2 regions of the Streptomyces sp. NEAU-sy36 genome follow, and region 1 is predicted to be linked to the other one. Evidence: predicted binding sites of a transcription regulator. Region 1 holds the regulator's gene; the other holds the start of a gene.

The links. The regulator HrcA, encoded in region 1, represses chaperone genes, less so after heat shock. The targets are predictions, from matches to a motif close to TTNGCACTCNGNNNNNCNGAGTGCNAA.
Region 2: a site for HrcA is predicted at 3,249-3,275, ahead of groL (chaperonin GroEL). Genes of this name have one in related genera too.

Annotation. Positions count from the first base shown of each region.
Region 1 is NZ_CP058977.1:1,200,330-1,205,255, forward strand. Features, by position in the region: gene hemW (radical SAM family heme chaperone HemW) at 1-105, shown strand, start outside; gene HZZ00_RS05375 (DUF3097 domain-containing protein) at 206-1,015, opposite strand; gene HZZ00_RS05380 (MBL fold metallo-hydrolase) at 1,050-1,772, opposite strand; gene hrcA (heat-inducible transcriptional repressor HrcA) at 1,936-2,952, shown strand; gene dnaJ (molecular chaperone DnaJ) at 2,953-4,089, shown strand; gene HZZ00_RS05395 (nitronate monooxygenase) at 4,429-4,926, shown strand, end outside.
Region 2 is NZ_CP058977.1:324,573-329,498, forward strand. Features, by position in the region: gene HZZ00_RS01515 (glucosyl-3-phosphoglycerate synthase) at 1-624, opposite strand, end outside; SAM riboswitch class I at 768-912, shown strand; gene thrC (threonine synthase) at 931-2,214, shown strand; gene HZZ00_RS01525 (MoaD/ThiS family protein) at 2,211-2,489, shown strand; gene HZZ00_RS01530 (cold-shock protein) at 2,934-3,137, shown strand; gene groL (chaperonin GroEL) at 3,437-4,926, shown strand, end outside.

The DNA.
Region 1 (4,926 bases):
GCGGACGGACTCCTCCAGGAGGGCCCCTACGCCGAGGGCCGCGCCGTGCTCACCCTGCGCGGCCGGCTGCTCGCCGACGCGGTGGTGCGGGACCTGGTGGACTGACCACCCCGACGGCCTGGTGGACCGATCCGCCCGGCGACCCGGAGGACCGGGCCACCCGCCCCCGGAGGGGTCAGGCCAGGCGACCTGGTCCCCGGAGGGGTCACGCCCCGCCGCCCGTGACGAAGTCGATCAGCTCCTCCACGCGTCCCAGCAGCTCCGGCTCCAGGTCCTTGTAGGAGCCGACCCGCTTGAGGATCGCCTGCCACACCGCGCCGGTGTTGTCCGACGGCCAGCCGAGGGCGCGGCACACGCCCGTCTTCCAGTCCTGGCCGCGGGGCACGGCGGGCCAGGCGGCGATGCCCAGGGAGGCGGGTTTCACCGCCTCCCAGATGTCGATGTAGGGGTGGCCCACGACCAGGGCGTGCTCGCTGGTCACCGACTCGGCGATGCGCCATTCCTTGCTGCCGGGCACCAGGTGGTCCACCAGGACGCCGAGCCGGGCGTCGGGGCCGGGGCCGAAGTCGGCGACGATCGAGGGCAGGTGGTCCACGCCCTCCAGGTACTCCACGACCACGCCCTCGATGCGCAGGTCGTCGCCCCAGACCTTCTCGACCAGCTCGGCGTCGTGCCGCCCCTCGACGTAGATACGGCCGGCGCGGGCCACACGGGCGCGGGCGCCGGGCACCGCGACCGAACCGGATGCCGTGCGGGCGGGACGGGCCGGGGCGGCGGCGGGGCGCACGAGGGTCACCGGGCGGCCCTCCAGCAGGAAACCGCGGGGCTCCAGCGGGAAGACGCGGTGCTTGCCGAAGCGGTCCTCCAGCGTGACCGTGCCCGCCTCGCAGCGGATCACCGCGCCGCAGAACCCGGTGCCGGGCTCCTCCACGACCAGGCCCGGCTGCGCGGGCACCTCCGGCACCGGCTGGGACTTCTTCCAGGGCGGGGTGAGGTCGGAGGAGTACTGGCGCATTCGGATGACGATAGGAGAAGAGCGGGGCGGGCGCTCACGACACGCCGAAACGGGCGGCCAGGGCGTCCCGTTGGCGCCGTACGAAGGCCGCGTCCACCACCGCTCCGTGACCGGGCACGTACAGCGCGTCCTCGCCGCCCAGCGCCAGCAGCCGGTCCAGCGCGGCCGGCCAGCGGGACGGTACGGCGTCCGGGCCCGCCTGGGGCTCGCCGGACTCCTCGACCAGGTCGCCGCAGAACACCACCTCTCGCTCGCCCGGCACCAGGACCACCAGGTCGTGGGCGGTGTGGCCGGGGCCGACGTTGGCCAGCAGCACCTGGCGGCCCCCGCCGAGGTCCAGGGTGCGCTCCCCGGAGACCAGGTGCCGCGGCGGGACCAGCGCCAGCGCCGCCTCCTCCGCGTCCGCCGCCGGCAGCCCGTGGTGGACGGCGTCGTGGCGCAGCGCGTCGCGCTCGCCGGCGAGCACCGCCTCCGCGCCCACCGCCGCGTACACCGCCGCCCCCGCGAACGCGGCGGCGCCGAAGACGTGGTCGAAATGGGCGTGGGTCAGCGCGAGATGGGTCACACGGCCGCCCGCCAGTTCCTCCGCCGCCGCCCGCAGCCGCGCCCCCTCGCCCAGGCTCGACCCGGCGTCCACCATCAGCGCCGTGTCCGCGCCCAGGACCAGCCCCGCCGTGCAGTCCCAGCCCGGCAGGCGGCACCGCCCGACCCCCGTGGTCAGCCGCTCCCATCCCCGCTCTTCCCAAGTCACCGTCATACCGCGACGCTAGCCCCACGAGCGGTCACGGGGGCACCGACCTTGCCCGGTGCGTACCCCACGGCCGTACACTGGGCCGGGGAACGCTGGCACTCGCACGCGAAGAGTGCCAGGCGCCCGAACCGAGGGACAGAAGGGGACGACGTGCTGGAGGTGCGCGCGAATGCTGAGTGAACGCAGGCTTCAGGTGTTGCGCGCCATCGTCCAGGACTACGTCGGCACCGAGGAGCCGGTCGGGTCGAAGGCCCTGACCGAGCGGCACAACCTCGGCGTCTCCCCGGCCACCGTGCGCAACGACATGGCGGCCCTGGAGGACGAGGGGTTCATCGCCCAGCCGCACACCAGCGCGGGGCGCATCCCCACCGACAAGGGCTACCGGCTGTTCGTCGACAAGCTCGCCGGCGTCAAGCCGATGACCGCGCCCGAGCGGCGCGCGATCCAGAACTTCCTGGACGGCGCCGTCGACCTCGACGACGTGGTGGCGCGCACGGTACGGCTGCTCGCGCAGCTGACCCGGCAGGTCGCCGTCGTGCAGTACCCCTCCCTGACCCGGTCCACCGTGCGGCACGTGGAACTGCTCGCGCTCGCCCCGGCGCGCGTGATGCTGGTGCTGATCACGGACACCGGCCGGGTCGAGCAGCGGATGGTGGACTGCCCGGCGCCGTTCGGCGAGGCGTCCCTGGCGGATCTGCGCGCGCGGCTGAACAGCCGGGTCGCGGGCCGCCGGTTCGCGGACGTGCCGACACTGGTCGAGGACCTGCCGGACGCCTTCGAACCCGAGGATCGGGGTACGGTCTCCACGGTGCTCTCCACTCTTCTGGAGACACTGGTCGAGGAGAACGAGGAGCGGCTGATGATCGGCGGCACCGCCAATCTCACCCGTTTCGGACACGACTTCCCCCTGACGATCCGGCCCGTCCTGGAGGCGCTGGAGGAGCAGGTCGTGCTCCTCAAGCTCCTCGGCGAGGCGAAGGATCCGGGCATGACCGTGCGCATCGGGCACGAGATCGCCCACGAAGGACTCAACTCAACCTCCGTGGTGTCGGTGGGCTACGGTTCGGGCGGCGAGGCGGTTGCCAAGCTCGGCGTGGTCGGACCGACCCGCATGGACTACCCGGGAACGATGGGAGCGGTACGCGCAGTGGCACGGTACGTCGGACAGATCCTGGCGGAGTCGTAAGTGGCCACGGACTACTACGCCGTTCTCGGCGTGCGCCGCGACGCGTCGCAGGATGAGATCAAGAAGGCGTTCCGCCGGCTCGCGCGCGAGCTGCACCCGGACGTCAACCCCGATCCGAAGACCCAGGAGCGGTTCAAGGAGATCAACGCCGCTTACGAGGTGCTGTCGGACCCGCAGAAGAAGCAGGTCTACGACCTCGGCGGAGATCCCCTCTCGCAGTCCGGCGGCGCCGGCGCGGGCGGCTTCGGAGCCGGTGGCTTCGGCAATTTCTCCGACATCATGGACGCGTTCTTCGGCACGGCGTCGCAGCGCGGGCCGCGCTCGCGCACCCGGCGCGGCCAGGACGCGATGATCCGGATCGAGGTGGAGCTGGACGAGGCGGCCTTCGGGACCACCAAGGACATCCAGGTCGACACCGCGGTCGTCTGCAACACCTGCAACGGCGAGGGCGCGGCTCCGGGCACGTCCGCGCAGACGTGTGACATGTGCCGCGGCCGCGGCGAGGTCTCGCAGGTCACCCGGTCCTTCCTGGGCCAGGTCATGACCTCGCGGCCGTGCCCCCAGTGCCAGGGCTTCGGCACCGTGGTGCCGACCCCGTGCCCGGAGTGCGCCGGCGACGGCCGCGTCCGCTCGCGGCGCACGCTGACGGTGAAGATCCCGGCCGGTGTCGACAACGGCACGCGGATCCAGCTCGCGGGCGAGGGCGAGGTCGGCCCCGGCGGCGGTCCGGCCGGCGACCTGTACGTCGAGATCCACGAGCTGCCGCACAGCACCTTCCAGCGCCGCGGCGACGATCTGCACTGCACGGTGACGATCCCGATGACCGCGGCGGCCCTCGGCACCAAGGTGCCGCTGGAGACTCTGGACGGCCTGGAGGAGGTCGACATCCGGCCCGGCACCCAGTCCGGCCAGTCGATCCCGCTGCACAACCGGGGCGTCACGCATCTGCGCGGCGGCGGCCGGGGCGACCTGGTCGTCCACGTCGAGGTCCAGACGCCGACCAAGCTGGACCCCGAACAGGAGCGCCTGCTGCGCGAACTCTCCAAGCTGCGCGGCGAGGAACGCCCCCAGGGCCAGTTCCAGCCGGGGCAGCAGGGCCTGTTCTCGCGGCTGAAGGACGCGTTCAACGGTCGCTGACGCCGCTGTCCGGAGCCGTGGCCGGGGGACCGGGGGTCGTCCCCCGGGCGGGCACAGCCGGCCGGGGCAGCAGGGTCTGTTCTCGCGGCTGAAGGACGCGTTCAACGGTCGCTGACGCCGCTGTCCGGAGCCGTGGCCGGGGGTCCGGGGGTCGTCCCCCGGGCGGGCACAGCCGGCCGGGGCAGCAGGGTCTGTTCTCGCGGTTGAAGGACGCGTTCAACGGGCGCTGACCGGGCCGGGACGGCGGACGTCCGCGGCGCGCTGACCGGGCGCGTAGTGGAATATGCCGATGCGGACGCCCGATTCGGACTTGTTCGGAGGACGTGACACCATGCGGTCATGTCCTCCGCACTGACCGATCTTCTCCCCCACCCGATCGTGCAGGCACCCATGGCGGGCGGCGTCTCCGTGCCGGAGCTCGCCGCCGCGGTGTCCGGGGCCGGCGGGCTCGGGTTCCTGGCCGCCGGGTACAAGACCGCCGACGGCATGTACCAGGAGATCAAGCGGCTGCGGGGACTCACCGACCGCCCCTTCGGCGTCAACGTGTTCATGCCGCAGCCGGAGCACGCGGAGAGCGGCGCGGTGGAGGTCTACGCCCATCAGCTCGCCGGCGAGGCCGCCTGGTACGAGACCGAGCTGGGCGATCCGGACGGCGGCCGCGACGACGGCTACGACGCCAAGCTCGCCGTACTTTTGGACGACCCGGTACCCGCGGTCTCCTTCCACTTCGGCGTGCCGAGCCCCGAGGCGCTGGAGCGGCTGCGGCGGGCCGGCACGGTCACGCTGGTCACCGCCACCACCGCCGAGGAGGCCCTCGCGGTGGAGCGGGCCGGAGCG
Region 2 (4,926 bases), 880 kb from region 1:
CCGCTCCAGCAGCGAGCGCCGGGCCGCGTACTCCCCGCCCAGCGGCTGCACGAACCCGGCCAGCTGCGGCCAGTGCATGTTCAGCAGCGGGCGCGCCATCAGCTCGGTGACCCGGCCGCCCTGCCCCGCCGACCCGGCGAGCGGCCGGTCGTACATCGCCTTGACCAGCTGCACGTCCGGTTCGGTGAGCAGCGGGCCGACGATCCCGGTGACGAAGTCGGCCGAGAACTCCCGCAGGTCCGCGTCGACGAAGCAGATGACGTCCCCGCCGGCGACGAGCAGCGAGCGCCACAGCACCTCGCCCTTGCCCGGTACGGCGGGTATCCGGGGCAGGATCGCGTCGCGGTGCACCACCCGCGCGCCCGCCGCGGCCGCCACCTCGGAGGTGCGGTCGGTCGACCCGGAGTCGATCACCAGCACCTCGTCGACCAGCGGTACCCGCTCCACCAGCTCGCGCCGGATCACGGCGACGATCTCGCCGACGGTCTCCTCCTCGTTGAGCGCGGGCAGCACCACGCTGACCGTCTGGCCCGTGCGCTGCTTGGCCGCCAGGAGCTGGTGCATCGGCCGATCGTGCACGGACCAGGAGCGGTCGCTCAGCCAGCGCTCGACTTCTTCCAGCACGGTCCCGGGCTCCTCACGGTTGTCTCGCGGTACGGACGACTATCTCAACTGTCCAGGCCTTCGGTTACAGTCTTGAACAACGCCGATGACCATCGCATGTCGGGGGTCCACGCGCGCCGACAACCGCATACACAACCGAATACCGCTCATCCAGAGGGGCAGAGGGACACGGCCCGATGAAGCCCCGGCAACCCTCCAGCCGGTTCTCGTCTTCGAACAGCGAGGCTCCCGGCTAGGGAAGGTGCCAAATCCGTCTCGCGGCGAGATGCGTCGTGAGGAAGATGAGGAGAAAGGGCCTCGCCTCCCATGGCTGTGCAGACAGTTGCCACCACCGGCAGTTCCACCGTCGACCTCGGCCCCGCCGCCGCCCTGAGCTGTCGGGAATGCGGCCACCGCGTCCCGCTCGGCCCGGTCTTCGCCTGCGAGGAGTGTTTCGGGCCGCTGGAGATCGCCTACGACTTCTCCGCCTACGACACCGAGGAACTGCGGGCGCGCATCGAAAGCGGCCCCGCCAACATCTGGCGCTACGCCCCGCTGCTGCCCGTCCCGGCGAACGTGGCCGACAAGCCGAACATCAACCCCGGCTGGACCAAGCTCGTCAAGGCCGACAACCTCGCCCGCGAACTCGGCGTCACCGGTGGCCTGTACGTCAAGGACGACTCCGGCAACCCGACCCACTCCTTCAAGGACCGGGTGGTCGCCCAGGCGCTGGAGGCCGCGCGCGCCTTCGGCTTCACCACCCTGTCCTGCTCCTCCACCGGCAACCTGGCCGGCGCCGTCGGCGCCGCCGCCGCCCGCGCCGGCCTGCGCTCCTGCGTGTTCATCCCGCACGACCTGGAGCAGGGCAAGGTCGTCATGGCCGCGGTCTACGGCGGCGAGCTGGTCGGCATCGAGGGCAACTACGACGACGTGAACCGCTTCTGCTCCGAGCTGATCGGCGACCCGGCCGGCGAGGGCTGGGGCTTCGTCAACGTCAATCTGCGCCCCTACTACGCGGAGGGCTCCAAGACCCTGGCGTACGAGATCTGCGAGCAGCTCGGCTGGCGGCTGCCCGACCAGATCGTGGTCCCGATCGCCTCCGGCTCCCAGCTCACCAAGATCGACAAGGGGCTCCAGGAGCTGATCGGGCTGGGGCTCGTGGAGGACCGGCCGTACAAGATCTTCGGCGCGCAGGCCGAGGGCTGCTCGCCGGTGTCGACCGCCTTCAAGGCGGGCCACGACGTGGTGCGGCCGCAGAAGCCGGACACCATCGCCAAGTCCCTCGCCATCGGCAACCCGGCCGACGGGCCCTACGTCCTGGACATCGCCCGGCGCACCGGCGGCGCCGTGGAGGACGTGACGGACGAGCAGGTCGTCGACGCGATCAAGCTGCTGGCCCGGACCGAGGGCATCTTCGCCGAGACCGCGGGCGGGGTGACCGTCGGCGTGACGAAGAAGCTGATCGACGGCGGCGTCCTCGACCCGGCGAAGACCACCGTCGTCCTCAACACCGGCGACGGTCTGAAGACCCTGGACGCGGTGGCCGGCACCGGCCTGACCGCCACCATCCGCCCGACCCTGGACTCCTTCCGAGAGGCTGGCCTCGCATGAGCGTGACCGTTCGCATCCCCACCATCCTGCGCACCTACACCGGCGGCCGGGCCGAGGTCGCCGCCGAGGGCGCCACCCTCGCCGAGGTCATCGAGGACCTGGAGAAGAACCACACCGGGATCGCCGCCCGCGTCCTGGACGACCAGGGCAAGCTGCGCCGGTTCGTGAACGTCTACGTCAACGACGACGACGTCCGCTTCGAGCAGGGCCTGCAGACCGTCACCCCGGACGGCGCGGGCATCTCGATCATCCCGGCGGTCGCCGGCGGCTGCTGACCGAATGACCGATCATTACCTTCGGTAAGGACGGTTACGGAAGGTTCATCGGATTGCCCTCTCCGTGAGAGAAGCGGAGGGGGCAATTCTGTGTGATTGAGCGCGGTACAGTTGGGGAACACGCCCCGGATCACCGAGGGGAAGCCCTCGATTCCTCACCGCGAGCCCGATAAGAAGTAGCCAAAGTGCACGGGTTTTTCGCGGCTTTTGTGTTGTTTTAAGGGGCCCGACTTGCCCTGAACTCTGGTGAATTCTCCCCACATTCCGGATCGGTCGCGTCCAGAATTCTCGTCCAATTGACCTGTTGCAGACGGCAGTTGGACAGATACATTCAGCCGCGGTCGACGCGTTCCGGCGCACGCCCCCGACCGATTGGGGGGTGAGGTCTGACCCGGGTCCGCGAAGTGTGGATCTGTGCAAGGGCCAGTAATAGGGGAGTTAGGCATGGCTCAGGGCACCGTCAAGTGGTTCAACGCGGAGAAGGGGTACGGCTTCATCGCGGTCGACGGTGGTGCGGACGTCTTCGTCCACTACAGCGCCATTCAGATGGACGGCTACCGCACCCTGGAGGAGGGCCAGCGGGTCGAGTTCGAGATCTCGCAGGGTCAGAAGGGTCCGCAGGCCGACATGGTTCGCGTCACCGCCTGAACGTTTCTCGACCGCAGGGCCCGCACCTCGCACGAGGTGCGGGCCCTGCGGCATGTCCGGCGGCCGGTGCGTTCGCCCGGGGCTGACGGCGGGCCCGTACCCGCCAAGGCGCTTGCACTCGACCATGCCGAGTGCTAATCATTGCGTTAGCACTCTGAAGGTGAGAGTGACAAAGAAGGACCGGGTCGGTGAGGCCCGCAGGCCAGGTGGGGCAAGGAACCGCAGGCCGGCGAGCCGTCCGTCGCGGGCGCGGGCGCGGTCCGAAGGAATCACCCCCAGTCCTGGAGGGACCACTTCACATGGCCAAGATCATCGCGTTCGACGAGGAGGCGCGGCGCGGCCTCGAGCGCGGCATGAACCAGCTCGCGGACGCCGTCAAGGTGACGCTCGGCCCCAAGGGTCGCAACGTCGTCCTCGAGAAGAAGTGGGGCGCCCCCACGATCACCAACGATGGTGTCTCCATCGCCAAGGAGATCGAGCTCGAGGACCCGTACGAGAAGATCGGCGCCGAGCTGGTCAAGGAAGTCGCCAAGAAGACGGACGACGTCGCCGGTGACGGTACGACCACCGCGACCGTGCTCGCCCAGGCCCTGGTCAAGGAAGGCCTGCGCAACGTCGCCGCCGGCGCCAACCCGATGGCTCTGAAGCGCGGTATCGAGAAGGCCGTCGAGGCCGTCTCCGCCGCCCTCCTGGAGCAGGCGAAGGACGTCGAGACCAAGGAGCAGATCGCCTCCACCGCGTCCATCTCCGCCGCCGACACCCAGATCGGCGAGCTGATCGCCGAGGCCATGGACAAGGTCGGCAAGGAAGGCGTCATCACCGTCGAGGAGAGCAACACCTTCGGTCTGGAGCTGGAGCTCACCGAGGGCATGCGCTTCGACAAGGGCTACATCTCCGCCTACTTCGCGACCGACATGGAGCGCATGGAGGCGTCGCTCGAGGACCCGTACATCCTCATCGCGAACTCCAAGATCGGCTCCGTCAAGGACCTGCTCCCGCTCCTGGAGAAGGTCATGCAGTCGGGCAAGCCGCTGCTGATCATCGCCGAGGACGTCGAGGGCGAGGCCCTGTCGACCCTGGTCGTCAACAAGATCCGCGGCACCTTCAAGTCCGTCGCCGTCAAGGCCCCGGGCTTCGGTGACCGCCGCAAGGCCATGCTCGGCGACATCGCCATCCTCACGGGCGGCGAGGTCATCTCCGAGGAGGTCGGCCTCAAGCTGGAGAACGCGACCCTGGACCTCCTGGGCCGCGCCCGCAAGGTCGTCATCACCAAGGACGAGACCACCATCGTCGACGGTGCCGGCTCCTCCGAGCAGGTCAACGGCCGCGTCAACCAGATCCGCGCCGAGATCGAGAACAGCGACTCCGACTACGACCGCGAGAAGCTCCAGGAGCGCCTGGCCAAGCTCGCGGGCGGCGTCGCGGTCATCAAGGCCGGTGCCGCCACCGAGGTGGAGCTCAAGGAGCGCAAGCACCGCATCGAGGACGCCGTGCGCAACGCCAAGGCGGCCGTCGAGGAGGGCATCGTCGCCGGTGGTGGCGTGGCCCTGCTCCAGGCCTCCCAGGTCTTCGAGAAGCTGGAGCTGGAGGGTGACGAGGCGACCGGCGCCAACGCCGTGCGCATCGCCCTGGAGGCCCCGCTGAAGCAGATCGCCGTCAACGCCGGCCTTGAGGGCGGTGTCGTGGTGGAGAAGGTGCGCAACCTGACCCCGGGCCACGGCCTGAACGCCGCGACCGGCGAGTACGTCGACCTGGTCGCCGAGGGCATCATCGACCCGGCGAAGGTGAC